Regions from separate parts of the Rhizobium sp. 'Codium 1' genome, predicted to be linked through region 4. Evidence: predicted binding sites of a transcription regulator. Region 4 holds the regulator's gene; each other region holds the start of a gene.

Region 1 (7,782 bases), on a different contig from region 4:
AGAAGGCGATCAAGCAGGTTCCGTCCTATCCGGACCTCGACGCGTTGAAGGCTGCCGAGCATCAGCTTTCGACCTATCCGCCGCTGGTCTTTGCGGGCGAAGCCCGTCGCTTGAAGAAGTCGCTGGCCCAGGTCGCTGAAGGCGAAGCCTTCCTGCTGCAGGGCGGTGATTGCGCCGAAAGCTTCGCCGAACATGGCGCCGACAACATCCGCGACTTCTTCCGCGCCTTCCTGCAGATGGCCGTCGTCCTGACCTTCGGTGCGCAGTTGCCGGTGGTGAAGGTCGGGCGTATCGCCGGCCAGTTCGCCAAGCCGCGTTCGTCCGACATGGAAAAGATCGGTGATGTCGAGCTGCCGAGCTACCGTGGCGATATCATCAACGGCATCGAATTCACCGAAGACGCACGCATTCCGAATCCGGAACGCCAGTTGATGGCCTATCGCCAGTCGGCGGCCACGCTGAACCTGCTGCGCGCCTTCGCCATGGGTGGTTATGCCAATCTTGAGAACGTGCATCAGTGGATGCTCGGTTTCATCAAGGACTCGCCACAGGCCGAGCGCTACCGCAAGCTCGCCGACCGCATTTCCGAGACCATGGACTTCATGAAGGCCGTGGGCATCACCTCGGAGAACAATCCGAGCCTGCGCGAGACCGATTTCTTCACCAGCCACGAAGCCCTGCTTCTCGGTTATGAAGAGGCGCTGACGCGCGTCGATTCCACGTCCGGTGACTGGTATGCAACGTCCGGTCACATGATCTGGATCGGCGACCGTACCCGCCAGGCGGAACATGCACATCTGGAATATTGCCGGGGCATCAAGAACCCGATCGGTCTGAAGTGTGGCCCGTCTCTCCAGGCGGACGATCTTCTGAACCTGATCGACATCCTGAACCCGCAGAACGAAGCCGGCCGCTTGACCCTGATCTGCCGCTTCGGTCACGACAAGGTCGCAGAGCACCTGCCGCGCCTCATCCGCGCCGTCGAGCGCGAGGGCCGCAAGGTCGTCTGGTCCTGTGATCCGATGCATGGCAACACGATCACCCTCAACAACTACAAGACGCGCCCGTTCGAGCGGATCTTGTCGGAAGTCGAGAGCTTCTTCCAGATTCACCGTGCGGAAGGCTCGCATCCGGGCGGCATCCATATCGAAATGACTGGCAAGGATGTCACCGAATGCACCGGCGGTGCGCGTGCCGTGACAGGCAATGATCTGGCCGATCGTTACCACACCCATTGCGATCCGCGCCTCAATGCCGACCAGGCGCTTGAACTCGCCTTCCTGCTCGCCGAGCGGATGAAGAGCGGTCGTGACGAGAAGCGCATGATGGTTGCGAACGGCTGACACATAGGTTCAGTAATCCGAGTTTGACGACCGGGCGGGCTTCATCGAAGCTCGCCCGGTTCTCGTTTTGGAGGTGAGCATGACGGAAGACAAGACAGGGCGTTGCCTGTGTGGCGCAGTAACGATCACGGTCACGGGTAAACTCGGGCCAGTCAGCTATTGCCATTGTACGCAATGCCGGCGGCAGACGGGTCTTTACTATGCAACGACGGATGCCGCCCTGAGCGAGGTCGAGATCAGCGGGCGCGACAGGATCGGAGCGTTCCGGGCGAGCCCCGGCGCCGAGCGCGCCTTCTGCCGGGATTGCGGCTCACCACTCTACTGGAAGGCGGACGGCGAGCAAAGGATGTCGCTGATGGCCGGATTGTTTCCCAATCCGACAGGGCTCGAAGGAGGCTATCACATCTACTGCGCCGACAAGGGCGATTTCTACGAGATCGACGACGGATTACCGCAATACCCGGCGGGCAGCAGCTGAGGCGCGTCAGGCGGCGGCTGCGTTCTCGATCTTGCCCAGTTGCGCCAGAGCAAGATGGTAGGATTGGTCGATGGCCACGAACTTTGCAGACTGCCAGGTGAAATAGTCTTCGATGAAGCGGCTGGTGAGCAGCAGCTCGCCCCGTCGGCGCGGCTGCTCCCATGCGAGCAGGCCGTCGGTTTCGGCCTTCTTGAACATGCGCTTCAAGTTGGTCGTCGAGACCTGATACATCTCGCTCAGTTCCACCAGCGTCACCGGGCCACAGGAGATGGCGGGTGCGGTCCGGTCGACATTGTCGAGGCGCGAGAAGAGGTCGTGGAGGATGATGCCACCGAGGTCGGACCAGAGGAAATGGCCAATCGTGTCAGGGGGGGCCAGCCAGAGGGGATCCGAAACCATGATGTCGGCTCCGATCGGCTGGGCGATCAGGAATATCCTCTCCTCGGCCAGAGAGGTCATTTCACGATTGCCGCCATCGAGCCTGTCAAGGCAGGCGAGGTGGCCGTTGAACCAGCTGCGCATGCCGTTGAGGCTGAGCTCTGTTGGCTCCAGAACGCGCACTCGCTTGTCCGGTACATCCGGCACGTCCCGCAGGAACTTGTAGGCGACCAGCTCGGCGAGGTAGCCGGTGGCGGTGTTGCGGCTGGCAGCACCCAGGCGCATCACGGTCTCAACGAAACGCGTCGCCGTCAGGCCGGACAGCGGGTCATCTTCGCTCCGGCGAAGCGCCAGTGCAAAGACGGATTGTGTCATCAGCCATTTCCGATGGGAAGCCTTGAGGCGGGACATGCGTGGAGTCCGGATGTGGATGCCAATGAGATGTTGTGCGATCTGCTTTTCAATGTCCGGGTAGAGGGGATGTGCTGCAATTTCAGCACGCGTCATTAGCTGCATGGTAACGGCTCGGCTCAAAACTTCGAATTTGATCAAGGACTTGGGTAAACTGCTTGGCCATGCCAAGAACAGTTTGGGCAAATACTGTCCAGCGGTCGGATTGGGTCAATAAAAAAAGTCTACGCCAAATATGGGGAGTGCTGCAATAGCGCCCCCCATCAAATCATGTCTATGGATATCCGCGACCGGGAGCCGCGCGAGCTCAGCTGCTCGGTGCTGCCTGCTGGCGATTGGTGTGCTCGGGGAAGAAACTCTCCACTCCGTAGCCCTCGCCGAACATGACATCGTGCTGCAGCAGGCGGTAGTCACGGATCAGCGGATCCACCTGACCGGACATCGCCCAGTCGGCCTGAGCCTTGTTGTTGCGGCCGATCAGCTGGTGCCGGTCGATGACCGAATAGCGTTCCGCGACACGACCGAGCATGCCGGTATAGTAGGGGTGACGATAGCCAGCCATGCGGACGATGTAGTAGGGCAGCTGCGACGGGCTCACCGAGCCGATATCCTTCTGTGCGCCGCGCTTGGATGACCAGATGACGAGCGGCGTTTCGTGCTCGCGCTTCATGGTGGCAACCGATGCCTTGCGGGTCGCGACCACGTTCGCCATGTAGCCGCTTTCCGTGTAGACGGCATTCAGCGGCGGCAGGTGGTCGCCGAAGAGCACGATGATTGTCTCTCGACGGCGCTTCTTGGCCCAGTCCATCAACGCCTTGAGGCTCTGATCGGCTTCCTTCACCCCTTGCGTATAGGTCGCAAGCGAGTTGGTGCTGGCCTCGGAGAGTGTGGGCGCATCGACCGCGATCGTGTTCTTCTTGTAGCGGTTATGCTCGTAGGGGCCGTGGCCCTGAAGGGTGACCGCGAAGAAGAAGAACGGCTGATCCGTATTGTCTGCTTCCTTGATGATGAAGCGCGTCAGGTCTTCGTCAGAGGCGAAGATGCCGCGCTTGCTCATGGCCGGCATGTTGTCTTGCGAGTGGAACTCCTCGAAGCCCAGCGACTGATAGACGTTGGTGCGGTTCCAGAACCAGCCCTGGAAGGGATGGAAGGCTTTGGTCACGTAGCCCTTGGACTGGAAAAACGTGGCGAGCGAGGGAACCGGTCGACGAATATACTGCTGATAGGGAATGCTGCCATAGGGCAGGAAGGCATTCGAGAAGCCGGTCAGCGACTCGAACTCGACATTGGCGGTCATGCCGCCGAATTCGGGCGAGAAGACCTGGCCCGATTGAGCCGCGCGGATGGTCGGCATGGGATCGGCGGAGTAGCGCACGCTGCTCATCCTGGTCGGATCCCAGAGGGACTCGCTCATGACGACGATCACATCGGCCTGGCGTCCGGAGAAGAAGGAAGCCGGCAAGAGATCGGTCTGCATGTCGGTGATGGCCAGGTTGCTGTAGCCGTCGGGCGCGCTGACGTTTGCCATTGGCACGTTGAAGGCAAACGCCATGAGGAAGCCGTTGTGCCGATAGTTTTCCTTCTGGTCCCACATCATGGGCACGATGTTGAGGCGATCGCGGAAAGCCGAAAACGTCATCGGATCCATTAGGGATGCAAACCCGATGAGAAGCGGGAGGGACAGGGCAAGGCGCGTTCCGCGGCCCGACAGGTTCAGCTTGGGAAAGACCTTGCGGCTCTTCCAGATCAGTGCCGCGAAGGCGACGATGAAAACAACGCATCCGACCGCCAGGCCAACGGCCTTCAAGGGCTCGGCTGCGACCATGGCTGGCAGGAGTTCCAGGATCTGGCGGCCGAAAAGGAGATCGCTCGGGAAGAGCGGGTCCGACAGGAACTGCTGCTTCTGTCCGGAAAAGAAGGCAGGCAGGAGCAGAAGGGGGCCGACGAAGAGCGCCGATTGATGGGCCTTGCCGATCATGGCGTCGGCAAAGAGGAGAACGAGGAAGACTACGCCTGTGGCGACCAGACCCGGTCGGTTGAACGAGGTCATGTATTCGATGATGTCGGTCACGCTTCCGCGGGCAAGGACCTCGCTGATGAAAACGATCGCGACAGCAATCAGCGCCGTGTTGACCCACTGAATGAGCAACTGCACGATAATGGACGCGCCGGACTCCCGTTCACGGGTCGCGCCCACGGCGTTGAACATGTTCGCAACAATCGATTTCGGGTTGGTCTGAACCACGTCGAACTCCGGGGCATGGGCGGTGTCATGAAAGCTTCGCATAGGTGTCACACAAACGTCATGAATGCTACATGAACCGTGACGCATGAAGCTTGGTTCCCACAATTCCGGGGGGATTGGTCAGCCGCTGCGGACATGGCAGATGACGACTGCGAGAAGCGACGTTGCGATCCGATCTGCGAGGGGCTAAATCGGTGTCATGAGCGAAGCAAAGAAAATCTCCGACGTCCTGCGTATCGCGGTGGCACAGTGCAATCCTGTTGTCGGCGACGTCGCCGGCAATCTCGCCAAGGCGCGTGCGGCACGCGCCGATGCCGCCGGGCAGGGGGCTGACCTGCTGCTGCTGACGGAGCTCTTCATTTCCGGTTATCCGCCGGAAGATCTCGTCCTGAAGCCCGCCTTTCTCGCCGCCTGTCTGCAGGCCGTGGAAGCGCTCGCCAACGACACGGCTGATGGCGGCCCGGGGGTGATCGTCGGGTTTCCGCGCCAGGGCGAGGCGGGACGGCACAATTCCGTCGCCATTCTCGATGGTGGCCGCATCCTCTCCTTCCGCGACAAGATCGACCTGCCGAATTACGGAGAGTTCGACGAGAAGCGCGTCTTCGTGGAAGGCGAAATGCCCGGTCCTGTCAATTTTCGCGGCGTGCGCATCGGCGTGCCGATCTGCGAAGAGATCTGGAACGATCTCGGGGTCTGCGAGACACTGGCCGAAACGGGTGCCGAAATCCTGCTCGTGCCGAATGGTTCGCCCTATTACCGCGGCAAGGTCGACGTGCGCCATCAGGTGGCGCTGCGTCAGGTCATCGAAACCGGGCTGCCGCTCATCTTCGCCAATCAGCTCGGCGGCCAGGACGAACTTGTTTTCGACGGCGCGAGCTTCGCCTTCAACGGCGACAAGTCGCTCGCCTTTCAGATGAGCCAATTCGAGGAGACGCTCTCCGTCACCACGTGGAAACGCTCAGATGACGGCTGGCGCTGCGACCAGGGTCCGATGTCGCGCATACCCGAGAAGGAAGAGGCAGACTACCGAGCCTGCGTGCTGGGTTTCCGAGACTACGTCAACAAGAACGGGTTCAAGAGCGTGGTGCTCGGACTGTCTGGCGGCATCGATTCGGCCATCTGTGCGGCCATTGCCGTGGATGCGCTCGGCGAGGAGCGGGTGCGCACGATCATGCTGCCCTATCGCTATACCTCGCAGGAGAGCTTTGCCGATGCCGAGGCCTGCGCCAAGGCGCTGGGTTGCCACTACGACATCGTGCCCATCCAGGAGCCGGTGGAAGGCTTCCTGTCGTCGCTCTCCGAGATGTTCGAGGGCACCGAGAGCGGTATCACCGAGGAAAACCTGCAGAGCCGTACACGCGGCACGATCCTCATGGCGGTCTCCAACAAGTTCGGCTCGATGGTCGTGACAACGGGCAACAAGTCGGAAATGTCTGTCGGCTATGCCACGCTCTATGGCGACATGAATGGCGGCTTCAATCCGATCAAGGACCTCTACAAGATGCAAGTCTATGCACTCTCGGCCTGGAGGAACCAGAACGTGCCGCCGGGCGCTCTGGGGCCGTCTGGCGAGGTGATCCCGCAGAACATCCTCTCCAAGGCGCCCTCTGCGGAGCTGCGTCCGAACCAGACCGACCAGGACTCGCTTCCGCCCTATCCCGTCCTTGACGACATCCTCGAATGCCTTGTCGAGAAGGAAATGGGCGTTGAGGAGATCGTCGCGCGCGGCCACGACCTTGGGACGGTGCACCGGGTCGAACACCTGCTCTATCTCGCCGAATACAAGCGCCGCCAGTCGGCGCCGGGCGTCAAAATCACCAAGAAGAATTTCGGACGCGATCGTCGCTATCCGATCACGAACCGCTTCCGGGATCGCGCGTGAGCGTTAAATTGTTGGCTTTTGCGGCCCTTTATCAACATTGCCCACGTGCGCTGCGCGGGTAAGCGAGTTTATTTGTCGTAGCCACTGAAGCTGGCTTTACGGCGAACAGGGAGTCCAGGATGCGCAGTTCGGTCGAAATCTACGACATGGCGACACGCGAATGCGAGGTTGTCTGGGAGACGGAAGACCTCGTCGAGGCGCCCAACTGGTCGCGCGACGGTGATTTCCTCGTCATAAATGGCGACGGTCTCATCTATGCACTGCCGCTCGACGAAGATGATCCGGCACCCGAACTGATCGATACCGGTTTTGCCGTCCGGCTCAACAACGACCACGGAATTTCACCTGACGGCGCTTCGATCGTCTTTTCCGACCATACACTCCATGGCAAGTCCTGCATCTATCTGCTCGGCGATGGCGATGACGAGCCACGTCAGGTGACGGCGAATATGCCGTCCTATTGGCACGGCTGGTCACCGGACGGGAATGTACTTGCCTATTGCGGCGAACGGAACGGGGCCTTCGACATCTACACGATCCCGACCAAGGGCGGGTCTGAGCAGCGGCTGACATTTGGCGAGGGACACAATGACGGTCCCGATTATTCGCCCGACGGCCAGTGGATCTATTTCAATTCCAGCCGCACCGGCACCATGCAGATCTGGCGGATGCGCACCGATGGCACGGAACTGGAGCAGCTTACTTCCGATGGCTATGGCGACTGGTTCCCGCATCCTTCGCCAGACGGAAGCAAGGTCCTGTTCCTCTCCTATGACGCCGATGTATCCGGCCATCCCCGCGACAAGCAGGTCCGGCTTCGGCTGATGGATGCCGATGGCGGAAATGTCGAGACGCTGTTCGAGTTCTTCGGCGGGCAGGGTTCGATCAACGTTCCGAACTGGTCGCCGGACGGGACGGCCTTCGCGTTCGTCCGTTACTTCCCCATCGAGGATTGACCCTGTCGTTTTTGGCCTGTCGAAGCTTGCCGCTTCGGGATACAAGCCATCAGTCAGGTGCCTGCCGAAGGCAGGAGAATCGGGAAGCC
Region 2 (7,782 bases), on a different contig from region 4:
AGATCAAAGCCATGCCGGCAGAGTTGATCGACGCCATGAGCCCGGCGAAGATCGCTGCCATCAGCACCAAGGCGATCACTGGTCTGACAGCAGAACGCATGGCAGCACTTGGTCCGGACCAGATCGCAGCACTCACGACCAGCCAGATCAAGGCTCTGAAGGCCGAGCAAATCGCCGGATTGACCGCCTTCCAGACGGAAGCGATGTCGAATGGCCAGATTACGGCCCTCACCGCCGCCCAGATTTCCGCGCTTTCTGTGAGCGCAGTCAAGGCTTGGTCACCGTCCCAGATCGCAGCGCTTTCGCCAGCCTCGATCACGGGACTGACGACAGAGCAGATAACCGCGCTCGAAGACAGCCAGATCGACGGTCTCACCGCTGCACAGTTCGCGAGAATGAACGGCCCACAGATCGGATCACTGTCCAAAGCCCAACTGGCAGCATTGCTTCCGGCAGAAATTGCGGCGATTTCGACGAGCGCCATCTCGTCCATCTCCGCCGACAAGATCGACAGCCTGAGCCTCGAACAGATCGCAAGACTGACGACGGGCCAGATCGCCGCCATGAAGAATGAACAGGTCGTCGCCTTCACGCCGACCCAGCTTGCATCGTTGACTGCAAGCCAGCTGCAAGCCGTCACGACCGCCCAGATCGCGTCGCTCTCTCCGAGCAACATAGCATCGCTGTCGCGTGAGCAGATCGCAGGCCTTTCTGCGCGCACGATTTCCGCCCTGAGCACCGATCAGATCGCCGCCATGTCGGCGGATCAGATCGACGCCATGACGGCGACCCAGATCTCCGGTCTGACTGCCGCCCAGCTTGGCGCCATGCGCAAGTCCGACATACTCGCGTTTCTGCCGGCAGAGATCGCGGCGATCAATACGAGCGCATTCGCCAGTCTCGATGCTGAAACCATTGCTGCGCTGAACCTCGACCAGGTTGCTGCCTTGACGCCTGCTCAGCTCGGAGCAATGAGTGCAGAACAGGTCGCCGCCCTGACGCCGACCCAGGTGGATGCCTTGAGCGCAAAGCAGGTGGCCGGATTTGGCGCAACGCAAGCGGCGGCACTGACGACGGCTTCCCTCGGGGCGATGTCGCCGGAGCAGATCGCCGCATTGAGCGCGTCCGCGATATCAGCGCTTTCGACGAACCAGATCGCCGCGTTGTCAACCAACCAGATCGAAGCGTTGACGACGGCGCAGATGGGCGCATTGACCGGTGCGCAGGTCGCCGCACTGACACCGACCCAGCTTTCCAGCCTGCCAACCGCGAAACTGGCTGCCCTCAGCGCCACCGGGATCGGGGGCATGACTACCCAGCAGATTGCCGCACTAGGAGCCGACCAGATCAGCGCATTGACGGCCAGCCAGATCGCCTCGCTGACACCGGCACAGATCGGCGCCCTCACACCGCAACAGGTCACCCTCCTGTCGACAACACAGGTTGGCGCCCTGGGTGCCAACCAGGTCGCCGCGCTGTCAAACGACAGCCTGGCCACCCTCACGAGTGAAAAGATCGCCGCATTGAACGCCAAGGCTATTCCGGGGCTGACCACCGCCCAGATCGCCTCCATGTCGACAACCCAGATCGACAGTCTCAGCCAGACCCAGATTGCCGCACTGACGGCCACGCAGATCGGTGCACTCTCGTCCGCACAGCTGGCGACGCTCTCCAACGCCGAGCTTGCTGCAATCGCACCATCCGCGATCTCGGGCTTGTCGGCCGCCAACATTTCCGGCCTGAGCCAGGAGCAGATCGGGGTGCTGACGGCAGCACAGGTCGGCGCCTTGACCTTCGATCAGTTGAATGCACTGCGGCCGGACCAGCTCGGCGTGATGACCGCAACGCAGATTGGCGCCCTCACGGCAACCCAGATCGCCTCGCTATCGTCAGGAACCATTTCGGCCCTGTCGGCCACGCAGATCGCAGCCATTTCCACGAAGGCCATTGCCGGCCTGAGTAGTGCGCAAATCGCCACACTGACGGCAAGCCAGATCGACGCGATGACCTCTGTCCAGCTCGGTGCGCTGAGCGCCACCCAGCTGGCCGCCTTTAGCCCGGCCGCCCTCGAAACCTTGTCCTCTGCCGACATTGCGGCATTGTCCCCGAGCGCCATCGGCGGTCTGGCACCGGCGGTCTTTGCAACACTGCAACCCGAACAGATCGCAGCCCTGACCACGGGGCAAGTCGCCGGTCTTACCTATCATCAGCTTCGGGCGATGACCCAGGATCAGGTCGGGGCGCTGACGACGGCACAGATCGGCTCGATGAACGCCATCCAGTTGGCGACGCTTGGAACCGACAAGCTGAACTGGATGTCGACCAGCCAGATCGCGTCCATGGATCCCAAGGCAATCGGTGGCTTGACCGTGTCACAGGTCGGAGCTTTCTCGGCGGACCAGGCGGAAGCCCTGACGGCAGCACAGGTGGCCGGCCTGAATTCGGCGCAGTTGACGGCGCTGGGCGCCACCAACTTCAGAACCTTCTCGACCGATGACATCGCGGCAATCAGCCAGCAGGCGCTTCCGGGCCTGACGGTGAGCCAGATCTCGAACATGACGCCGGCCCAGTTGCGGGCGATCAGCGCGACCCAGTCCAACAATCTGAGCCCTGAACAGATCTCGGCGGTTCTCGCCGCCTATCAGGCCGTTTGACGTCTGCGGGATGAGGTCGGCAAAGGCCGGCCTCATCTCAGTTTCGAATGGTGAACTGGACCCGGTCTGCCGGGAAACGGGTGACCGCGAATTGGATGGGACGCCCCTCCGGATCGGTGTTCACCGCGTGCGTGACGAGCACGATTGCACCCGGCGTCAATTCCAGATGTGCGACGTCGTCCGGCTCGGCATGCACCGCTGAAATCTCCGTCACATCGCGCAAGTAGTCATCCACGCCACATGCCGACAGGGCACGGGTGATCGAACCTGTCTCGGCAAAAGTCTTGTCGATGCCGGCGAACCGCTCGGCCGGAAACCACATCGTGGAGCGCGAGACGGCCCGTCCATCCGCTGTTCGGACCCCGTCCAGTCTCAAGACCTCATCACCCTGCGACAACTGCAAACGCTCGATCAGGTCCGGCGTGGCCACTTCGCGCGAGGACGAGAGAAGAATACCCTTGAGATCGCGCGCCTGCTCCCCGATGCCTTGCGTGAACCGGGTACGCCGGCTGATCGGGAAATCGAACTTGTCGCGCTGGATGATCATCGTGCCCCGGCCCTGTGCCGCACGCACGATCCCCTCCTGTTGCAGGGCGGCTAGCGCCGCCCGCACCGTATGCCGGTTGACCTCGAACTCCTGTGCCAAGGCGGTTTCGGCCGGCACCATGCCTGTCCTGTCATAAAGACCTGCCAGGATGTTGGCGCGGATCCGGTCGGAAATCTGGCGCCACAGGGCAACGCCCTTCTGTCTCTGCATCACTGGAATTGGGCTCCCTGTCACAAGCTTGTCACGACCAGCGACTACTTCTAAAGTAACTTGTATAGTTGTCTACATTACTAGACATTTCGAGGACTGACAATGCACAGAGCCAACGAAATCGAACCCGGTGCACAGGCCAGGCGAAAGCGGATCGTCGATCTGCTGGCCAGGGCCACGCTTGCCGAACTGCAGGATGCCATCGCGACGATCGAACCCGCGCCGGGCTTCACTACGCTGCGCGGTCCGGAAACCGGACTCGTGATGGTCAAGGGTCGCATCGGCGGCGGCGGCGCGCCCTTCAATCTTGGCGAAGCGACCGTGAGCCGGGCAAGCGTGCGGCTCGCCGACGGGCGCATTGGTCACGGCTATCGCCTCGGCACGAACCGGAAGGCAGCGAACCTCTCGGCCGTGCTCGACGCCCTGGCGCAAGACGAAGCGGCCCTGGCCATGCTGGAGCCCGCACTCTTCGCGCCACTTGAGGCACGCCTCGCAGCGGAGGCCGAACGACTGGAAACCGAGACGGCTGCCACGAAGGTCGATTTCTTCACCATGGTTCGCGGAGAAGACTGATGCTTGAACACACCGAAACCCTGGAGGGCGGCTTCCCCGATGCCGCAACACATGCACAGGAAATCTTTCGCGCCGTCATGGATGCCATGGCCCGGCCCGGGACCCTCGGCCTCGTGCAGGTGCCGGTCGCGCCACCCGCACCGCTTGGCATTGCCGCCGGCGCTCTGCTGCTGACACTCTGCGACCATGACACCCCCATCTGGGTATCATCGACCATTGCGAAATCGGCCCTGCCCGCCTGGATCAGCTTCCATACGGGGGCGAGCCTGACCAGCGACAAATCTGAAACCAGGTTTGCCTTTGTCGAAGCCGGGGCTCCGGTTCCTTCGCTCACGCAGTTTTCCCCTGGCACCCAGGAATATCCGGATCGGTCGACGACGCTGGTGATCGAGGTTGCCGCACTCGACGATGGCCAACCGCTGCATCTGACGGGCCCTGGTATCCTGGATACAGCCATGATCGCACCGAAAGGCCTGCCGGAAACCTTCCTGCGGCAATGGAGTGACAATGGCGCGATCTTCCCGCGCGGGGTCGATGTCATCCTCAGCTGCGGCCACCGCTTTGTAGCCCTTCCGCGCACCACCAAGATCCGTGAGATGGAGGCCTGAGCCATGTATGTTGCCGTCAAGGGTGGCGAAAAGGCCATCGCCAACGCCCACAAACTGCTCGCAGACCGCCGGCGTGGAGATCGGGCGCTGCCATCCGTCACCATCGACCAGATCGTTGCCCAGCTGGGCCTTGCTGTTGATCGCGTGATGGCCGAAGCGTCGCTCTACGACTGTGCGCTCGCGGCACTGGCCCTCAAGCAGTCGCGCGGCGACATGATCGAGGCAATCTTCCTTCTGCGCGCCTATCGCACGACGCTGCCACGCTTCGGCACCTCGCGTCCGATCGAAACAGGCGGCATGCGCGTGGAGCGCCGTGTCTCCGCCACCTACAAGGATCTGCCCGGCGGACAGCTGCTTGGGCCCACCTTCGACTACACCCATCGCCTGCTGGATCCTTCACTGCTTGAGGATGATGCCGTGGAGACGGGCGAACAGCGCGAGGGCGGCCTGGAACATGTCATGCGGGTCTCGGACATTCTCGACGGCGAAGGCCTGATCGAGCCGGACTGCGAGATGCCGGAAGATCACATCGCAGGCGACATAACCCGTGAACCGATGGAATTTCCGATGCCACGCGACCTGCGTCTCCAGGCGCTCGCCCGCGGCGACGAGGGCTTCCTGCTGGCGCTCGGTTATTCGACACAACGCGGCTATGGCCGTTCTCACCCGTTTGTCGGCGAGATCCGCATGGGGCTCGTCGAGGTGGAGTTCGACGTCCCGGAGCTCGGATTTGCCGTCTCGCTCGGCGAAATTCGGGTGACGGAATGCCAGATGGTCAACCAGTTCAAGGGATCGGCCAAGGCGCCGCCCCAGTTCACCCGCGGATATGGTCTTGTCTTTGGCCAGAGCGAGCGAAAGGCCATGTCCATGTCGCTCGTCGATCGGGCGCTCCGGACGGAGGAATTCGGCGAGGACGTCGTCGCGCCTGCCCAGGACGAAGAATTTGTCATCTCCCATTGCGACAACGTCCAGGCAACCGGCTTTGTCGAACATCTGAAGCTGCCCCACTACGTCGACTTCCAGGCAGAACTCGACCTTGTCCGCCGGATGCGGGCCAAGCACGAGGCCAGCCGCACCGAACAGACTGACCTGAAGGAGGCGGCAGAATGACCGCGCTGGCAACCGAACTCGCCACTTACAATTTCGCCTATCTGGACGAACAGACCAAGCGCATGATCCGCCGCGCGATCCTGAAGGCGATCGCCATTCCCGGATACCAGGTGCCGTTTGCCAGCCGTGAAATGCCGATGCCCTATGGCTGGGGCACCGGCGGTGTGCAGGTCACAGCCTCCATCATTGGCCGCGACGACACGCTCAAGGTCATCGACCAGGGCGCCGACGACACGACGAACGCCGTCTCCATCCGCGCCTTCTTCCAGAAAGTCGCAAACGTCGCCGTGACCACAAAGACGAGTGAAGCGACGATCATCCAGACACGCCACCGCATTCCCGAGGAAAGGTTGAAGGAAGGTCAGGTTCTGGTTTACCAGGTCCCGATCCCGGAACCGCTGCGCTTCCTCGAGCCGCGTGAGACCGAAACGCGCAAGATGCATGCGCTCGAAGAATACGGGCTCATGCATGTGAAGCTCTACGAGGACATCGCCAAGCACGGCCGCATCGCCACGACCTACGCCTATCCGGTGAAGGTCGAGGGACGCTACGTCATGGACCCTTCGCCAACACCGAAATTCGACAATCCCAAGATGCACATGTCGGAAGCCCTGCAACTCTTCGGCGCTGGCCGCGAGAAGCGCATCTACGCCGTCCCGCCCTTCACCGACGTCGTCAGCCTCGACTTCGAGGACCATCCCTTCGAGATCCAGACCTTCGACAAGCCCTGTGCGCTCTGCGGCGCCCACAATGTCTATCTCGACGAAGTGGTGCTCGACGACAAGGGTGGCCGAATGTTCGTCTGCTCCGACACCGACCATTGCGAGACGCGCCAGGCCGAGGGCCATGTCGGCGAAATGCTCGCCCAGAAACCAAAGCTCTCCAAGGAGGCCGCGGAATGAGTGACCAGCCGCTTCTGAAAGTTCGCAACCTCTCGAAGTTCTATGGCAAGCGCATAGGCTGCTCGAACGTATCCTTCGACCTGTGGCCGGGCGAAGTGCTGGCCATCGTCGGCGAAAGCGGCTCGGGCAAGACGACCCTTCTGAACTGCCTGTCGACCCGGCTCATGCCAACGACCGGCAGCGTCGACTACCATATGCGCGACGGCCAGTATCGCGAGCTCTACCATATGGGTGAAGCCGAACGTCGCTTCCTGATGCGGACCGACTGGGGCTTCGTGCACCAGAACCCTGCCGACGGACTGCGCATGACGGTCTCCGCCGGCGCCAATGTCGGAGAGCGCCTGATGGCAATCGGTGACCGGCATTATGGAAAAATTCGCCAGACAGCGAGCGAATGGCTGGAGCGGGTGGAGATTTCCATCGACCGCATCGACGACCAGCCGCGCGCCTTCTCCGGCGGCATGCGCCAGCGCCTGCAGATTGCCCGCAATCTCGTGACCGGCCCCCGCCTCGTCTTCATGGACGAGCCGACCGGTGGCCTCGATGTCTCGGTCCAGGCTCGCCTGCTCGATCTCGTCCGCGGCCTCGTCAACGATCTCGGCCTTTCGGCCATCGTGGTCACCCACGATCTCGCCGTGGCCCGACTTCTGTCTCATCGGATGATGGTCATGAAGGATGGCAATGTGATTGAACACGGCCTGACCGACCGCGTCCTCGACGACCCCCGCGAACCCTATACGCAGTTGCTCGTATCCTCGATCCTGCAGGTCTGACGGAGATATTCATGGCCACGCCCCTCATTGTTTCGGAAGTCGCGAAAAGCTTCATCATGCATCTGCGCGGCGGGCTCGTCCTGCCGGTGATCTCCAACGTATCTTTCTCGGTGGCGGCCGGGGAATGCGTCGTGCTCGGCGGCCCCTCGGGCATCGGCAAGAGCTCGACCCTGAAGATGCTCTACGGCAACTATGCCGTCGATCAGGGACAGATCCTGATCAATCACGGCGGCCGCATCGTCGATATTGCAAGTGCCGATCCGCGCATGGTGCTCGAAGTCCGGCGCGGCACGCTCGGCTATGTGAGCCAATTCCTGCGCACCGTACCACGCGTCTCGACGCTCGATGTCGTCGCCGAACCGCTTGTCGCACGCGGCACCGCAGTCGAAGAGGCCCGCGAACGCG
Region 3 (7,782 bases), on a different contig from region 4:
GGAGGAGGACTAGCCGATCGCGCAGACGCTCACACAGCGCCGAAGCGTTTGCCGCGTTCGGCAACAGGCTGCCCAGAACGACGATCATCGTGATGGATCTGACTATTCTGATCGGCAAAATTCGTATTTCCGTTGTCGCGTGCAGGGACGAAACGACCCTGATCGCCGGCAGGATAGCGGAGCGGTCCCCAAAGTAAAATGACAGTTGAGTTGGCGGTCGCGGCTTGCCGTGCAGCGACCGCCTTTCGTCGGTCAGGCGGCCTGGGCTGCGGTCAGCGTCATCCGGTGCTCCAACACGCTGCCGTCGATCGCGGCGATGGCCTTCATGCGGTCGAGCAGGTCCTGGGAGACCTCCCAGGAAACCGCGACCGCCTGGACGATGCCGATGCGCTTCGGCTCGCCGATGCGAATGCCCGGGCAGCCCATCCGCTTGAACATGCGCTCCAGGAAAACATCTGTGACGGTCACGATGTGGCTGAGGCCGGAGGTCAGCCCCAATTCGCCGACGCCACACATGAGTTCGGCGGCGGCAATCGTCACCTGGTTGCTGGCGCGATCCTGCGAGATTTCCGGGTCGATGCAGAAGCGGCTCGATTCCCAGATCTCGGCGCTGCGGATCTCAGGACGGTCGCCGAGCAGGACCGGAAACGTATCATCGAGCATGTTCGGCCCCAGTGTCGGCAAAAGGCGCAGCGCGCCACGCAGCCGCCCCTCCTCGCCATAGGAGAGAACATAGAGCGGATTGGCTCGGTCATAGTCATCGATCTCCCAGGCGTCACGCACCTGGACGTCCCAGCCCAGGAGGTCATGGAAGACCCGCTTGCGCAGCCTGTGCATGGCATCGATGTCTTCGGGAAACTGGTTTCGCCGGGTGCCGTTGATGATCCTGATCATGCGGTTCTCCTTCTTGTTGAATGGAGCTGGCAGCATGCGGTTCCGCAAAGGCGTCTGAAACTGGCGGTGGCGTCCAGTTTCAACAATGCAATCTATGATATTGTTTCGGGTTGGTTTCGGTTCACGGCAGCTGGTGCTCCGCAAGACGGGGGATAAGATCTTGCCAGACAGCCTCGGCGACGGCCTGGGCATTGTTGACGACGTCGAGTTTCTGGCGGGCATTGGCCATGAAATGGCGGATTGTGCGCTCGGAAATTCCGAGGATGACGGCGGTCTCCCAGTAGCTTTTTCCGGCCGCGATCCAGGCCAGCGTCTCGCGTTCACGGCGGGTGAGTGGATGTTTGCGGACCTTTCCGCCAGGGGCCAGCCGTTTGGACCGGGCCATTCGGCCGTTGAAGATGGCGCCCAGGCTCAGGAGGTCGCGATCATGGACGCGGCACCAGGCCGAGACGTCCTGTCTGGAAGCGGAGCTTTCCACGAGAAGGCAGTTGTGCCGGCCTGGCAGGCTCGGCAGCGGATAGCCCAGCATTACCTGGTCGGAGTTCCCGGTGTTCTGCCAGGATACAAGCTGCATCGGCTCGAGCGCCGAAAAGACCCGCAACAGTTGCTCCTGGGCCGGCTTGCGTTGAAGGCTGCGTGCGATCAGCTGGATATCGCGCCGCTGGCTGTGGAGAATGCGCTGTGGCCGCAAGCGGCCGTTGCTGGTCACAGCGTCCAGATAGGTGATCGGCCCTGTGCCATAGGCCGCCTGCAGCCGTGCCAGAAAGGCCGGGGGATCCCATGTCTCCCGCCGGTCCAGCCAATCCAAGATGTCGAAATACGCGCCTGCCTGAACCATTCGCCGCCCCTAGATTCCGAGGGGAGGCAGTGTCGGGGTTGCCGCTTTGGCTTGTCCAGATGGCAAATCTCGCGGCAACCGGCATATGGAGGCGTAGCCGGAGATGTTCCCGTCAGCCGGCTGGCTGGGATGCCTCGACGACGGCGAGTGCCGCCATGTTGACGACGCCGCGCGACGTGACCGAGGTCGACAGGACATGCACAGGCATGGCTGCGCCGAGCAGGATCGGCCCCACATGCAGGGCATCCATCATGGTCCGCATGATCCCGAGCGAGATATTTGCCGCATCGAGATTCGGGAAGACCAGAAGGTTTGCCTCACCGGTCAGCGTGCTCTCCGGCATGGCGCGCTTGCGCAGCACCTCTGACAGTGCCGAGCCGCCCTGCATCTCGCCGTCCACCTCGAGGTCCGGTGCCTCGGTGCGGATGATCTCCAGAGCCTTGCGCATCTTCGAGGCACTGGGCGAGGGCCGGGAGCCGAAATTGGAATGCGACAGAAGCGCCGCCTTGGGCGCGATGCCGAAGCGGCGGATTTCCTGCGCCGCCAGCATCGTCATCTCGGCGATCTCCTCGGCACATGGATCGTCCGTGACGAAGGTGTCAGTGAAGAAGATGGCGCCGCGCTGGGAAATCAGAAGGCTGAGGCCCGAGATGTCCCGGACGCCCTCTTGTTTTCCGATGATCTGGCGCACGTCGCGCAGATGCCGGTCGAAGCGGCCTTCGACGCCACAGATCAAGGCATCGGCTTCACCGCGCTTGACGGCCAGCGCGCCGATGACAGTGGTGTTGGTGCGAACGATGGTGCGGGCGGCTTCCGGGTTGATGCCGGCGCGGCCGACGAGCGCGAAGTAATCGTCGACATAGTCACGGTAGCGCGGATCGTCTTCCGGATTGACCAGCTGGAAGTCGACGCCTGGCCTGATGCGCAGTCCGTAGCGCTGGAGGCGCGTTTCGATGATCTGCGGGCGTCCGATCAGGATCGGCTCGCCGATGCCGTCTTCGAGCAGGACCTGCGCTGCACGCAGTACGCGCTCGTCCTCGCCCTCGGCGAAGATCACGCGCTTGTTCGATGCGGTCTTGGCGGCTGCAAAGATCGGCTTCATGACGAAGCCGGAGCGGAAGACGAAGCGGTTCAGCTGGTCGAGATAGGTGTCGAAATCGGCAATCGGGCGGCGCGCGACGCCGCTGTCGGCGGCGGCCCTGGCAACGGCCGGAGCAATGCGCAGGATCAGACGCGGATCGAAAGGCGAGGGGATCAGGTAATCGGGACCGAAGGTCGGGGTCTCGCCTGTATAGGCTTTCGCAGCGACCTCCGAAACTTCCTCGCGGGCGAGTGCGGCGATGGCGCGCACAGCCGCCATCTTCATCTCTTCGTTGATTGTGGTGGCGCCGCAATCAAGCGCACCCCTGAATATGTAGGGGAAGCACAGGACATTGTTGACCTGGTTCGGGAAGTCGGAACGACCGGTGCAGATCATCGCGTCGGGACGGGCGGCGCGGGCCTCTTCCGGCATGATTTCCGGTTTCGGGTTGGCGAGCGCCATGATCAGCGGCTTTGGCGCCATGCGCGCCAGCAGTTCCGGCTTCAGAACGCCCGCAGCCGACAGGCCGAGGAACACGTCGGCATCGCCAATGCTCTCGGACAGCGTGCGCTTGTCGGTCTCCTGCGCGTAGATTTCCTTCCAAGGGTCCATCAACTCGTTGCGGCCCTTGTAGACGAGGCCTTCGATGTCGTGCACCCAGATGTTTTCACGCTTGGCGCCGAGGATAACGAGAAGATTGAGACAGGCGAGTGCTGCGGCACCGGCACCCGATGCGATGATCTTCACGTCCGTGATCGACTTGCCGGCCAGTTCCAGGCCGTTCAGGATCGCAGCCGCGACGATGATCGCCGTGCCATGCTGGTCGTCGTGGAATACCGGAATGTTCATCTTGGCGCGGAGCTGGTCTTCCACCTGGAAGCATTCCGGTGCCTTGATGTCCTCGAGGTTGATGCCGCCGAAAGTCGGCTCCAGTGCCGAGATGGTCGAAACCATATCATCGACGCTAGGTGCATCGATTTCGATGTCGAAGACGTCGATGCCGGCGAATTTCTTGAACAGAACGGCTTTGCCTTCCATGACGGGCTTGGAGGCGAGCGGCCCGATGTTTCCGAGACCCAGAACCGCAGTGCCATTGGAGATGACTGCGACGAGGTTGGAGCGCGCCGTGTAATCGTCGGCGGCGGCCGGGTCGTCCCTGATCGCAAGACAGGGTGCTGCGACGCCGGGCGAGTAGGCGAGGGCCAGATCGCGCTGGTTGCCGAGCGGCTTGGTGGCCTGAATTTCCAATTTCCCGGGACGGGGATAGCGGTGATAGAAAAGCGCCTGTTCGTCGAGATCGGCGGTCGGGTTTGCCACTTGCGGCTTGTTTTTGTCCTGAGAAGTCATCGGTTCACCGGCAATTCCTGTCTTCACACACTCCCTGTCGTCATACACGAATTGGCCACGAGTGGTAGACTTTAGTTCCGCGATCCCCTGCCGGCGCGGATAACACGAGCGAACCACGGTTGGGCCGCAAATCTTGCAATGTCATCTTACTGAAACACGAGTCTGATTAAGCGCTGTCCAGACAGCGAAGAGGACCGTGCCGTGGAAGAAGCCAGCGAAACACGCCATTTCAGGACCCTGTTCATCTCGGATGTGCATCTGGGATCGAAGGCCGCGAAGACGGATTTCCTTCTGGATTTCCTGCGTACGCATGAGGCGGATACCATCATTCTGGTCGGCGACATCGTGGATGGCTGGCGCCTCAAGCGCAGCTGGTACTGGCCCCAGCCATGCAACGACGTTGTTCAGAAGCTTCTGCGCAAGGCACGCAAGGGCACGCGCATCGTCTACATTCCCGGCAACCACGACGAATTCATGCGGGAGTTTCCAGGCGTCCACTTCGGCGGTATCGAGGTCGCCGAGCGCATGGTGTATGAAATGGCGGACGGGAAGAAATATCTCGTTCTGCATGGCGATGAATTTGATGTGGTCGTTCGCAATGCCCGCCTGCTCGCCTATCTCGGTGACTGGGCTTATGACACGGCGATTGCCATCAATGTCGTGCTCGCCGCCGTGCGCCGACGCCTCGGCATGCCCTACTGGTCGTTCTCGGCCTGGGCAAAGCTGCAGGTCAAGCATGCGGTCAATTTCATCGGCGAGTTCCAGCGCGTCGTGGCCGACGAGGCAAGGCGCGCCGAGGTCGATGGTGTCATCTGCGGGCATATCCACCATGCCGTCATGGAAGACATCGACGGCATTCATTACGTCAATACCGGGGACTGGGTGGAGAGCTGTACGGCGATCGCCGAGCATTCCGACGGAAGGCTGGAGCTGATCTCCTGGGGCCACAAGGTCGGTGCGCTTTCGTCGCCGAAGCGTGCCACCCGGCTCGTTCCGATTTACCTTCCGTCCAGCGTTGCCGACGTGGCCAAGGAAGACGGTGTCCGGGCGGCTTGATCGAGGGCCTGTTGCAAAGCAGCCATCGCTGTCGGCATTCCGGCGGGAAAAGCGCGATTAACTTTCCGTAAAGGATTTCTTCCCGTCGGCGATGGTTATAGTGTGCAGCCATCTGTCACGTGATTTGCGTAACCGGATCTAGCCGGCGCGAATATGGAAGTTGTCGCCACCTTGAATCCGGTTCAGCCTGAAAACGCCCGTATCGAGATCGAGGATCAGCCGGATGGCAATCGTCGACTGGTCCGGCTTGTCGGCACGTGGAAGAACACCAGCCTGAGCGCTCTGATCAAGTCCGCCGGACCACTTGTCGACGATAAGGATTCCAGGTCGGATACGATCGATCTGAGCGCCGTCTCTGGCATTGATACGGCTGGAGCCTGGCTGATCCGCCGCTACGTGACGGAACGGCGCGAGCAGGGCCGGTCTGTCGAAATCGTGGGCGCCCATCCCGAGATGCGGGATCTGATCGAAGCCCTGCCCGAAAAGGTCACGCCGCCAGAGAAGCTGGTCGATCACCGCAGCCGTTTCGAGCGGGTCTTCGAACCGGTCGGGCGTCTGACGGTCAGCCTCTGGGGCGATCTGGTCGCGATGATGTTCGTTCTGGGCTCAGCGGTTCGGGGCGCACAAACCAAGCTTGGCCGTGGCGCCGGCGTGTCGCCTGCCTCGGTCGTCAACCAGCTCGACCATATGGGCGTTCGGGCGGTTCCGATCATCACGCTCATGTCCTTCCTGATCGGAGCGATCATCGCGCAGCAAGGCGCTTTTCAGCTCCGCTACTTCGGCGCCGAGGTCTTCGTCGTCGACCTCGTCAGTATTCTGCAATTGCGCGAGATCGGCGTCCTCTTGACCGCGATCATGATCGCCGGTCGCTCCGGAAGCGCCATTACGGCCGAGATCGGTTCGATGAAGATGCGCGAAGAGATCGATGCCCTGAAGGTCATCGGCCTCAATCCGATCGGCGTTCTGGTCTTCCCGCGGCTCGTGGCGCTGACGATCGCGCTGCCGCTGCTGACCATTGTGGCGAATTTTGCCGCGCTTTATGGCGCAGCTGTCGTCGCCTGGGGATATTCCGGCATCACCTTCGATGTTTTCATCACCCGTCTGCACGATGCGGTCGATTACTCCACGCTTGCGACCGGCATGATCAAGGCGCCGTTCATGGCGCTGATCATCGGGATTATCGCAGCTGTCGAGGGCATGAAGGTCGGAGGAAGTGCGGAGTCTCTTGGCCGCCACGTCACAGCCTCTGTGGTCAAGTCGATCTTTGTCGTCATCCTCGTGGACGGCCTCTTCGCGATCTTCTATGCAGCCATTGATTTTTGAGGAGGGGCAGATGAACCAGAGACCCTCTGACGAGCGCGAGACCATTCTTTCGGTGAAGGACCTGACGGTCGGCTTCGGCGAGAAGATCGTTCTCGACAAGCTCAATCTCGATATCTATCGCGGTGAAATTCTCGGCTTCGTCGGTGCTTCCGGTGCCGGCAAGTCGGTGCTCATGCGCACGGTGTTGCGCCTTTTGCCGCGGCGGGCCGGGTCGATCGAGATCCTCGGTTCGGACTACGATACTGTGGATGACGCACAACGCATCTCCCTTGATACCCGCCTGGGGGTTCTATTTCAGCACGGCGCCCTATTCTCTTCATTGACCGTGAAGGAGAATATCCAGCTGCCGATGCGTGAATACCTGGACCTGCCGCAATGGCTGATGGACGAGCTCGCCTATTTGAAGATCGAGCTGGTCGGTCTCAGTCCGGATGCGGCGGACAAGTATCCTTCCGAACTCTCGGGCGGCATGATCAAGCGGGCGGCGCTCGCCCGCGCTCTGGCGCTCGATCCGGATCTCGTCTTTCTCGACGAACCGACCTCGGGTCTCGATCCGATCGGTGCTGCCGAATTCGATGATCTGATCGCACAGTTGCGCGATACGCTGGGATTGACGGTCTATATGGTGACCCACGACCTCGACAGCCTGTTCTCTGTCTGTGACCGCATCGCGGTGCTCGGGCAGAAGCGCGTTCTGGTCGAAGGGACGCTGGACGACATGCTCGCCTTCGACGATGCGTGGGTACAATCCTACTTCAGGGGCAAACGTGCCCGTTCCATTCCCCGGTCGGAGCTTTCCGCCGGACATCCGGTAGAGTGAACCATGGAAACCAAAGCCAATTACGCCATAGTCGGTTTTTTCACGATGCTGGTCATCGCGGCCGCCTTTGGATTTGTCTATTGGATGGCTGAATATGGCCGCGGCGGCCCGATGGCGCCGCTCGCCATTCGCATCCCGGGTTCAGCGAACGGGCTGAGCATCGGCTCGCCGGTTCGCTTCAACGGCATCTCTGTCGGTTCGGTTCGCAATCTCTATATCGACAACGAGGACCCGAATTTCTCCGTGGCCTTTACGGAAGTTCGTGCCGATGCGCCAGTGACGTCCGGGACAAAGGCAATTCTTGAGATTCAGGGGCTGACGGGTGCCGCCTATATCGAACTCTCGGGCGGTGGTCCGGGGTCGGGTGAGCCGATCCTGGCGCGGGCGATCGATACCGGCGAACCGGCCATACTGACGGCCGAA
Region 4 (7,782 bases):
GGGTCTTTGCGTCTTCTAGAATGCTGCGCAGATCCCCTGACGTCATGGCGGAGAGATCGAGAAAATGCTTGGAAGAGGCCATGAGAGAGCGTCCTGTCTTAGGCAGAGGCTGCGACTGCAGCTTTGGCGCGGATCTGTTCGGCTGCGTGTTCGATGCGGGCAAGGCCGTCGCGCGCTTCCTCTGCCGTGACCGTCAGCGGCGGCAGCAGGCGGATCACGTTGTCACCGGCGGGAACACCGAGCAGATGCTCGTCACGCATTGCCATCAGAAGGTCGGTGTTCGGAACCTTGGCCTTGATCCCCAGCATCAGGCCTTCGCCGCGCACATCCTCGATCACATCCGGGAAACGATCCTTCAGTGAAGCGAGGCCCTGGCGGAAGACCAGCGCCGTGTCGCGCACGTTGTCGAGAAAACCGTCCGCCAGCACGACATCGAGCACGGCATTGCCGACGGCCATGGCGAGCGGGTTGCCGCCATAGGTCGAGCCGTGGGTGCCGGGTTTCATGCCAGAAGCGGCCTCCTCGGTCGCAAGGCAGGCACCGAGCGGGAACCCGCCGCCGATGCCCTTGGCGACCGCCATAAGGTCTGGGGTGATGCCGGCCCATTCATGCGCGAAAAGCTTGCCGGTCCTGCCGACGCCGCACTGGACTTCATCAAGGATCAGCAGCAAGCCGTGCTCGTCACAGAGGTCGCGCAGTGCCCGCAGCATTTCGACAGGGATCGGACGGATGCCGCCCTCGCCCTGGACCGGCTCGACCAGAATGCCAGCCGTTGAATCCGTGATCGCGGCCTTGAGTGCCTCAAGATCGCCGAACGGCACCTGGTCGAAGCCAGGCGCTTTGGGGCCGAAACCTTCCAGATATTTCTCCTGGCCACCCGCGGCGATCGTCGCAATGGTTCGACCGTGGAAGGCGCCTTCCATGGTGATGATGTGGAATTTCTCCGGATGCCCCTTGGCAAAGTGGTAACGGCGGGCAGTCTTGATCGCGCATTCCAGCGCTTCTGCGCCGGAATTGGTGAAGAAGACGCGCTCGGCGAAGGTGACCTCCGCCAGGCGCCTGGCCAGCGCCTCCTGACCCGGCACTTCGTAGAGGTTCGACAGGTGCCAGACCTTGTCGGCCTGGTCCTTGAGGGCACCGACGACATGCGGATGACCATGACCGACAGACGTGACGGCGACACCGGCTGCGAAGTCGAGATAGCGCTCGCCGCTTTCCGTCACCAACCAGACGCCCTCGCCTCGTTCGAAACGCAGAGGCGCCCGATTATAGGTCTGGTAGAGCGGCGTAGCTTCGGCCATGGCGTTCACGATCCTTTTCGACAATCCGTCACACCGGACGGTGCGGCCTCCACGAGGCTCCGAAAAAATTAAAAATGCCGCCTTGCGGCGGCGCGGGCACTATCCCCACTCACCCTTGCAATGTCAACGTTTTCTGCAGGAATCGCGGCAGTTGGAGCGATTTCGGCCAACACGCGCAGGACGAGTGCCGGCGAAGATTCCATCTGTTGCATACTTGACTCACTCGGGAAGCAAGTTGGGGAAAACCGCGAAATCGATTCCAGATGATTCCCGCGACTCTTGTCACGGAGTCAGCCGACCTCTAGGTTAAATTTCATTAACAGATTGCATGCGGCGGAAGTGCTCACCGACAATATCGAGGCGGTTTTGTTTCGGATTCATTCGAAGCAACGGTGACGGATTCTGCCATGACAGACGCGAGCGGCGGAGATGAATGGCATGAACTGGACTGATGAGAGGGTTGAAAGACTCAAGCGCCTCTGGGCCGAAGGCCTGAGCGCAAGCCAGATTGCAGCGCAACTGGGCGGCGTAAGCCGAAACGCCGTAATCGGCAAAGTGCACCGGCTTAACCTTCCGGGTCGCGCCAAGGCAGGAGGCAACTCGTCTGCGGCACGTCCGGCCAAGCGCCCTGCACAGACGCAGCGTCCGGCAAGTTTCCAGAACCGCCCGGCAGCCAGCACGACCACCCGCACCGTCACCCGCGCTGCAGGCGCCACGATGCTGAAGGAAGAGATCGAGGTCGAGGCCTACGAAGAGGTCGAAGTTCGGCGTTCCCTGAACGTGGTTGTTCCGATTTCGCGCCGCCTGGCACTGACGGAACTGACCGAGCGGACCTGCAAGTGGCCGATCGGCGATCCGATGAAGGACGACTTCCACTTCTGCGGCTGCGAAATCGCCGACAGCGCGCCCTACTGCACTTACCATGCAAAGCTCGCCTATCAGCCGGTCAGTGAACGCCGCAAGGCTCGCTGATCCCTCGGCCAGAGACAGAGACATCCAACGGGTCCTTCGGGGCCCGTCTTCTTTTGGCGCCCGCACCAACAAGGAAAAGGGGCCGCAGCGGATGATCCGCGCGGCCCCTTCGATCGTCTTGCAAGCCGGTTCAGGCTTCCATGGAGTAGCCCGCACCGCGAACCGTGCGAATGACATCCTGCATGTTGGAGAAATTCAGCGCCTTGCGCAGGCGGCCGACATGCACATCGACGGTGCGCTCGTCGACATAGATATCATGTCCCCAGACACCGTCCAGCAGCTGAGACCGGGAATAGACGCGCCCCGGGGAGGCCATGAGGAATTCCAAGAGCCGGAATTCCGTCGGACCGAGACGAACCTCGCGGCTCTTGCGATGAACACGATGTGTCTCACGGTCGAGCTCTATGTCCCCGCAACGCAGGACACTGGAGAGAACCTCGGGCTTGGCACGCCGCAGCATGGCCTTGACGCGAGCCATCAGTTCCGGCGTGGAGAAGGGCTTCACGACATAGTCATCTGCTCCCGTCGCCAGGCCACGAACCCGCTCGCTTTCCTCGCCACGGGCCGTCAGCATGATGATCGGCAGGCGCTCGGTTTCGGGGCGCACACGCAGGCGCCGGCAGAGCTCGATGCCCGAGACGCCCGGGAGCATCCAGTCGAGGATCAAGAGATCGGGAACCCGCTCCTGCAGGCGGATCTCTGCCTCGTCCCCCCGCAGGATCGTCTCGACTTCGTATCCCTCGGCTTCAAGGTTGTAACGGAGGAGGACCGACAGGGCCTCCTCGTCTTCCACCACGGCTATCTTCGGCTGCATCAAAAACCAACCTCGCTGGCCAACATCACTCGGTGATCGCACCGACGGAAGAGGTGAGGTCTTCCTTCGGGCGCTCGCCTTCCGGCTGTGCGCCGGTCGTCATGTAATAGATCGTCTCCGCGATATTCGTCGCGTGATCGCCGATACGCTCGATGTTCTTGGCGCAGAACAGAAGATGCGTGCAGCTCGTGATGTTGCGCGGATCTTCCATCATGTAGGTCAGGAGTTCGCGGAACAGCGAGGTGTAGATTGCGTCGATTTCTTCGTCGCGATCACGGATCGACTTGGCCTTCTCGGCCGAGCGCGTCGTATAGACGTCGAGCACTTCCTTGAGCTGGGCAAGCGCCAGGTCCGAGAGATGTTCGAGGCCACGGGCGAGCTTGCGCGGAACGCCGGTCGCCTGAATGGCCACCACACGCTTGGAGTTGCTCTTGCCGAGATCGCCGACACGCTCGAGGTCCGCAGCGATGCGAAGAGCGCCGATGATTTCGCGCAGGTCTGATGCGACCGGCTGGCGCTTGGCGATGGTCACGATCGCCTTGTCACCGATCTCGCGTTCCATGGCATCCATGACGACGTCGTCAGAAATGACCTTCTGCGCAAGTGCGGCGTCGGAATTGACCAGCGAGCGCACGCTTTCGGCGACCATCTGTTCCGCAAGACCGCCCATTTCGGAGATGCGGCGCATCAGGAACTTCAGTTCCTCGTCGAAGGCCGAGTAGATGTGAGAGGAGCCCATTTGAAACGTCCTTGAAATTGAGTTCAACCGTGAATGACGTCAGGGCTCAGCCGAAGCGGCCCATGATGTAATCCTGGGTGCGCTGGTCATCCGGGTTGGTGAACATCTTGTCAGTGTCGTTCTCCTCGACCAGCTCGCCGAGGTGGAACATAGCCGTGCGCTGGGAAACGCGGGCGGCCTGCTGCATCGAGTGGGTTACGATCACGATCGTGAAGTTCTCGCGCAGTTCATGGATCAGCTCCTCGACCTTTGCAGTCGCGATCGGGTCGAGCGCCGAGCAGGGCTCATCCATCAGGATGACTTCGGGGCTGACGGCAACGGCACGCGCGATGCAGAGACGCTGCTGCTGACCACCGGAGAGGCCGGTCCCGGCAGAGTCGAGACGATCCTTCACCTCATTCCAGAGGCCGGCCTTCTGCAACGCGATCGAGACGATCTCGTCCAGCTCGGCCTTGTTGCGGGCCAGGCCGTGAATGCGCGGACCATAGGCGACATTTTCGTAGATCGATTTCGGGAAGGGGTTGGGTTTCTGGAAAACCATGCCGACCTTGGCGCGCAGCTGCACGGGGTCAACCTTGGGGTCGTAGATGTTTTCCGCATCGATCTGGATGTTTCCCTCGACGCGGCAGCTCGCAATCGTGTCGTTCATGCGGTTGATGCAGCGCAGGAAGGTCGACTTGCCGCAGCCCGACGGTCCGATGAAGGCCGTCACGGAGCGGGGGCGGATGTCGATGTTGACGTCCTTGAGGGCGTGCTTGTCACCGTAAAACACCTGCACGTTGCGGGCGGTGATTTTGCTTTCAGTCATGGGTGGCGCTTTCGTCGTGGTCATCTTGGTCGCGAGATTGTTCATCATCATATAACTCCTTACCAGCGACGCTCGAAGCGGCGACGAAGAATGATTGCGATCAGGTTCATCAGGATCAGGAACACGAGGAGCACGATAATCGCACCGGAGGCACGCTCCACGAAGGCCGGGTCGCCACGCTGGGTCCAGTTATAGACCTGGACCGGCAAAGCGGAGGCCGGCTGGAAAAAGCCGTCCGGTGGACCGGCCGGGTATTCGCGCACGAAGGCAACCATGCCAATCAGGAGCAGCGGCGCTGTTTCACCGAGCGCGCGGGCAAGACCGATAATCGCGCCAGTCAGGATGCCCGGCATGGCCAGCGGCAGGACGTGATGGAAGATCGACTGCATCTTCGAGGCGCCGACGCCGAGTGCCGCATCGCGGATCGACGGAGGCACGGCCTTGAGTGCCGAGCGGGTGGCGATGATGATCGTGGGCAGCGTCATCAGCGTGAGAACGAGACCGCCGACGATCGGAGCCGATTGCGGCAGGCCGACAAAATTGATCAGGACGGCAAGGCCCAGAATACCGAAGACGATCGAGGGCACGGCGGCGAGATTGGCGATATTGACCTCGATCAGGTCGGTGAACCAGTTCTGCGGCGCGAACTCCTCGAGATAGATCGACGTCGCGACACCGAGAGGTAGCGACAGCACCAGCACGATGAGCATCATATAGGCTGAACCGATGATGGCGACACCGAGGCCTGCCGCCTCCGGACGCGTATCGGATGCGTCAGGCGCGGTGAAAAAGCCCCAGTTGAACTTGGTCACCAGAATGCCGGCTTCCTTCAAATTGTCCGCAAGAACGAGCTGTTCCGGCGAGACATTGCGATCGAGAGCCGCGCTCTCCATCGTCACGCGACCCTTGTAGTAGCCGTCAATACGGCCACCGGCGAGGAAGTCGAAGGGGTAGGTCTGGCCGATAACGGAGGGATCGGCGATGACGAAGCGACGCAGATCGGCGGCCGCTTCCTTCGAGATGAGCTCGGCAGCAGCCTTGGGCGTCAGGCCCTCGGCAGCAAGTCCCTTGTCTTCCAGCGCCTTGGCCACGGCCTGCTCGATGAGCGGCGCATAGCCAAACGTGGTGACCTTGGCAATGTCCGCCGGGTCGCGATTGCCAGCCTTGTCGAGCTTTGCCGGATCCAGATAGACGTCCAGCGTGACGAAGGTCTGCTGGAACGAGGACAAGCCGTTCGACATGATGGAGAGCAGAAGTCCGATCAGTGCAACGATGCCGAAGGTGACGGCTGCCTTGCCCCACATGCGGAAGCGGACTTCGGCCTTGTTGCGGTTGCGCGTGCGATCATCGACCGTGAGGATCGACTTCTTTTCCGCAGGCATCGGGGATCCGATAGCGGTGAGATCGGTCATTCGTACTGCTCCCGGTACTTGCGGACAATGTAAAGGGCCACGACGTTGAGGCCGAGGGTGATGACGAAGAGGGTGAGGCCGAGGGCGAAGGCGACCAGGGTCTCGGGACTTGCGAATTCCGTGTCACCGGTCAGCTGGCTGACGATCTTGACCGTTACCGTGGTCATCGCCTCGAAGGGATTGATGTCGAGCTTGGCAGATGCGCCGGCTCCGAGAACCACGATCATGGTCTCACCAATGGCGCGGCTCGCGGCCAGCAGGATCGCACCGACAATGCCCGGAAGTGCCGCCGGAAGAACCACCTGCCTGATCGTCTCAGACTGGGTCGAGCCCAGCGCGTAAGAGCCATCGCGCAAAGTCTGCGGCACGGCGTTGATGATATCGTCCGACAGCGAGCTGACGAAGGGGATGATCATCACGCCCATTACGAGGCCCGCAGTCAGGACGGAAGACGAAGACGTCCCGAGACCCAGGGGCTCGGCGAAATAATCACGGAGGAAGGGACCGACAGTGACCAAGGCGAACAGACCGTAGACGATGGTCGGAATGCCCGCCAGAACTTCGATTGCCGGCTTGACGATGCTGCGGGTGGTCGGACCGGCATATTCCGACAGATAGACCGCGATCATCAGACCGATCGGGACTGCGACGATCAGCGAGATGATGGAGACGTAGAAAGTGCCCCAGAGCAGCGGCAGGATGCCAAGTTCAGAGCCACCACGGAATTGCGGGTTCCAGACGGTCGAGAAGAAGAACTCGCTCGCCGGATACATGGTGAAGAATACGTAGGTTTCAAAGACGAGCGATCCGACGATCCCGACAGTCGTCAGAATGGCGACCAGCGACGAGAGGAGGAGCACCGTCTTGACGAAACTTTCGCTCAGATTGCGTGCGCGCAGTTCCGGGTTGATGCGGATATAGGCCAGCGGCAAAGCGGCAATGGCAAGCGCCAGCACGGCGATCGTCATCAGCAGGTGACCGAAATCGGACTGGCTACGGTAAGACTTGGCCGCCTCGAAAACTTCCACCGGCACGTCTGAGCCGAGAGCAACGCCGACCTCGGCGAGCCGAGCGCGGACATTGCCGGCGTCGAGCGCCTCGACATTGACGTCGGCACCGGCCTCGGCAGCGCGAGCCTCGACAGCGCTCAGACCATCCGCTATGCGCCGGACATCCGCCATGACCAGACTCTGGGCACCACCCTCGGGCACGATGCTGTCGGGAATGGTCGCCGCGATGCGGCCTTCAACGATTACCGGCTGAATGAAGAGCCAAGCCATCAGCAACAACAGAGCCGGGACAGCCGTGACAAGGCCGACGACCTGTCCGTAATAGCCGGGCAGAGAGTGAAGCTTCGTGCCGCGTGCGGCCGAAACGGAAAGAGCCTGCCGCCGGCCGAGAACGAAGCCGAGTGCCGCAAGCACTAGAATACAGAGGACGATGATGCTCGCGTTCATGTTACCCGCCATTTCCCCAGCAGAAAGAAACCGGCGGCACGCTTCGTGCCGCCGGTCGCTGCGTCAGATCAGTTCAGCGGCGCCATCGGCGTGCGGGCCTTGACGGCTTCCTGCGTCTTGGCCAGCTCCGGGTCGGAAACGAGACCGTAGGCAGCCAGCGGGCCATCCGGGCCGGCCATTTCGTCCGAGACGAAGAACTCTACGTATTCCTGGAGACCCGGGATGACGTCGAGATGCGCGTTCTTGACGTAGAAGTAGAGCGGACGCGAAACCGGGTAT

The links. Region 4 encodes PhoB, which activates phosphate uptake and scavenging genes when phosphate is short. Its sites were predicted from a motif close to TGTCATNNANCTGTCAT; they were not measured.
Region 1: a site for PhoB is predicted at 4,879-4,895, ahead of LJE98_RS13235 (LTA synthase family protein). Genes of this name have one in related genera too.
Region 2: a site for PhoB is predicted at 3,430-3,446, ahead of phnF (phosphonate metabolism transcriptional regulator PhnF). Genes of this name have one in related genera too.
Region 3: a site for PhoB is predicted at 4,300-4,316, ahead of LJE98_RS13195 (UDP-2,3-diacylglucosamine diphosphatase). Genes of this name have one in related genera too.

What each region holds. Positions count from the first base shown of each region.
Region 1 covers NZ_JAJGPW010000004.1:348,159-355,940, reverse strand. Annotated here, with positions in the region: gene LJE98_RS13250 (class II 3-deoxy-7-phosphoheptulonate synthase) at 1-1,343, shown strand, start outside; gene LJE98_RS13245 (GFA family protein) at 1,423-1,821, shown strand; gene LJE98_RS13240 (hypothetical protein) at 1,828-2,574, opposite strand; gene LJE98_RS13235 (LTA synthase family protein) at 2,918-4,855, opposite strand; gene LJE98_RS13230 (NAD+ synthase) at 5,055-6,737, shown strand; gene LJE98_RS13225 (TolB family protein) at 6,857-7,693, shown strand; cobalamin riboswitch at 7,732-7,782, shown strand, end outside.
Region 2 covers NZ_JAJGPW010000003.1:258,041-265,822, forward strand. Annotated here, with positions in the region: gene LJE98_RS10645 (hypothetical protein) at 1-2,654, shown strand, start outside; gene phnF (phosphonate metabolism transcriptional regulator PhnF) at 2,692-3,411, opposite strand; gene phnG (phosphonate C-P lyase system protein PhnG) at 3,514-3,984, shown strand; gene phnH (phosphonate C-P lyase system protein PhnH) at 3,984-4,592, shown strand; gene LJE98_RS10665 (carbon-phosphorus lyase complex subunit PhnI) at 4,596-5,702, shown strand; gene LJE98_RS10670 (alpha-D-ribose 1-methylphosphonate 5-phosphate C-P-lyase PhnJ) at 5,699-6,604, shown strand; gene phnK (phosphonate C-P lyase system protein PhnK) at 6,601-7,377, shown strand; gene phnL (phosphonate C-P lyase system protein PhnL) at 7,389-7,782, shown strand, end outside.
Region 3 covers NZ_JAJGPW010000004.1:338,566-346,347, reverse strand. Annotated here, with positions in the region: gene LJE98_RS13215 (DUF2865 domain-containing protein) at 1-88, opposite strand, end outside; gene LJE98_RS13210 (acyl-homoserine-lactone synthase) at 253-894, opposite strand; gene LJE98_RS13205 (helix-turn-helix transcriptional regulator) at 1,016-1,732, opposite strand; gene LJE98_RS13200 (NADP-dependent malic enzyme) at 1,845-4,160, opposite strand; gene LJE98_RS13195 (UDP-2,3-diacylglucosamine diphosphatase) at 4,362-5,216, shown strand; gene LJE98_RS13190 (ABC transporter permease) at 5,370-6,539, shown strand; gene LJE98_RS13185 (ABC transporter ATP-binding protein) at 6,550-7,359, shown strand; gene LJE98_RS13180 (MCE family protein) at 7,363-7,782, shown strand, end outside.
Region 4 covers NZ_JAJGPW010000001.1:645,863-653,644, forward strand. Annotated here, with positions in the region: gene argF (ornithine carbamoyltransferase) at 1-82, opposite strand, end outside; gene LJE98_RS03050 (aspartate aminotransferase family protein) at 99-1,301, opposite strand; gene LJE98_RS03055 (GcrA family cell cycle regulator) at 1,740-2,273, shown strand; gene phoB (phosphate regulon transcriptional regulator PhoB) at 2,404-3,087, opposite strand; gene phoU (phosphate signaling complex protein PhoU) at 3,113-3,826, opposite strand; gene pstB (phosphate ABC transporter ATP-binding protein PstB) at 3,873-4,658, opposite strand; gene pstA (phosphate ABC transporter permease PstA) at 4,694-6,046, opposite strand; gene pstC (phosphate ABC transporter permease subunit PstC) at 6,043-7,503, opposite strand; gene LJE98_RS03085 (substrate-binding domain-containing protein) at 7,572-7,782, opposite strand, start outside.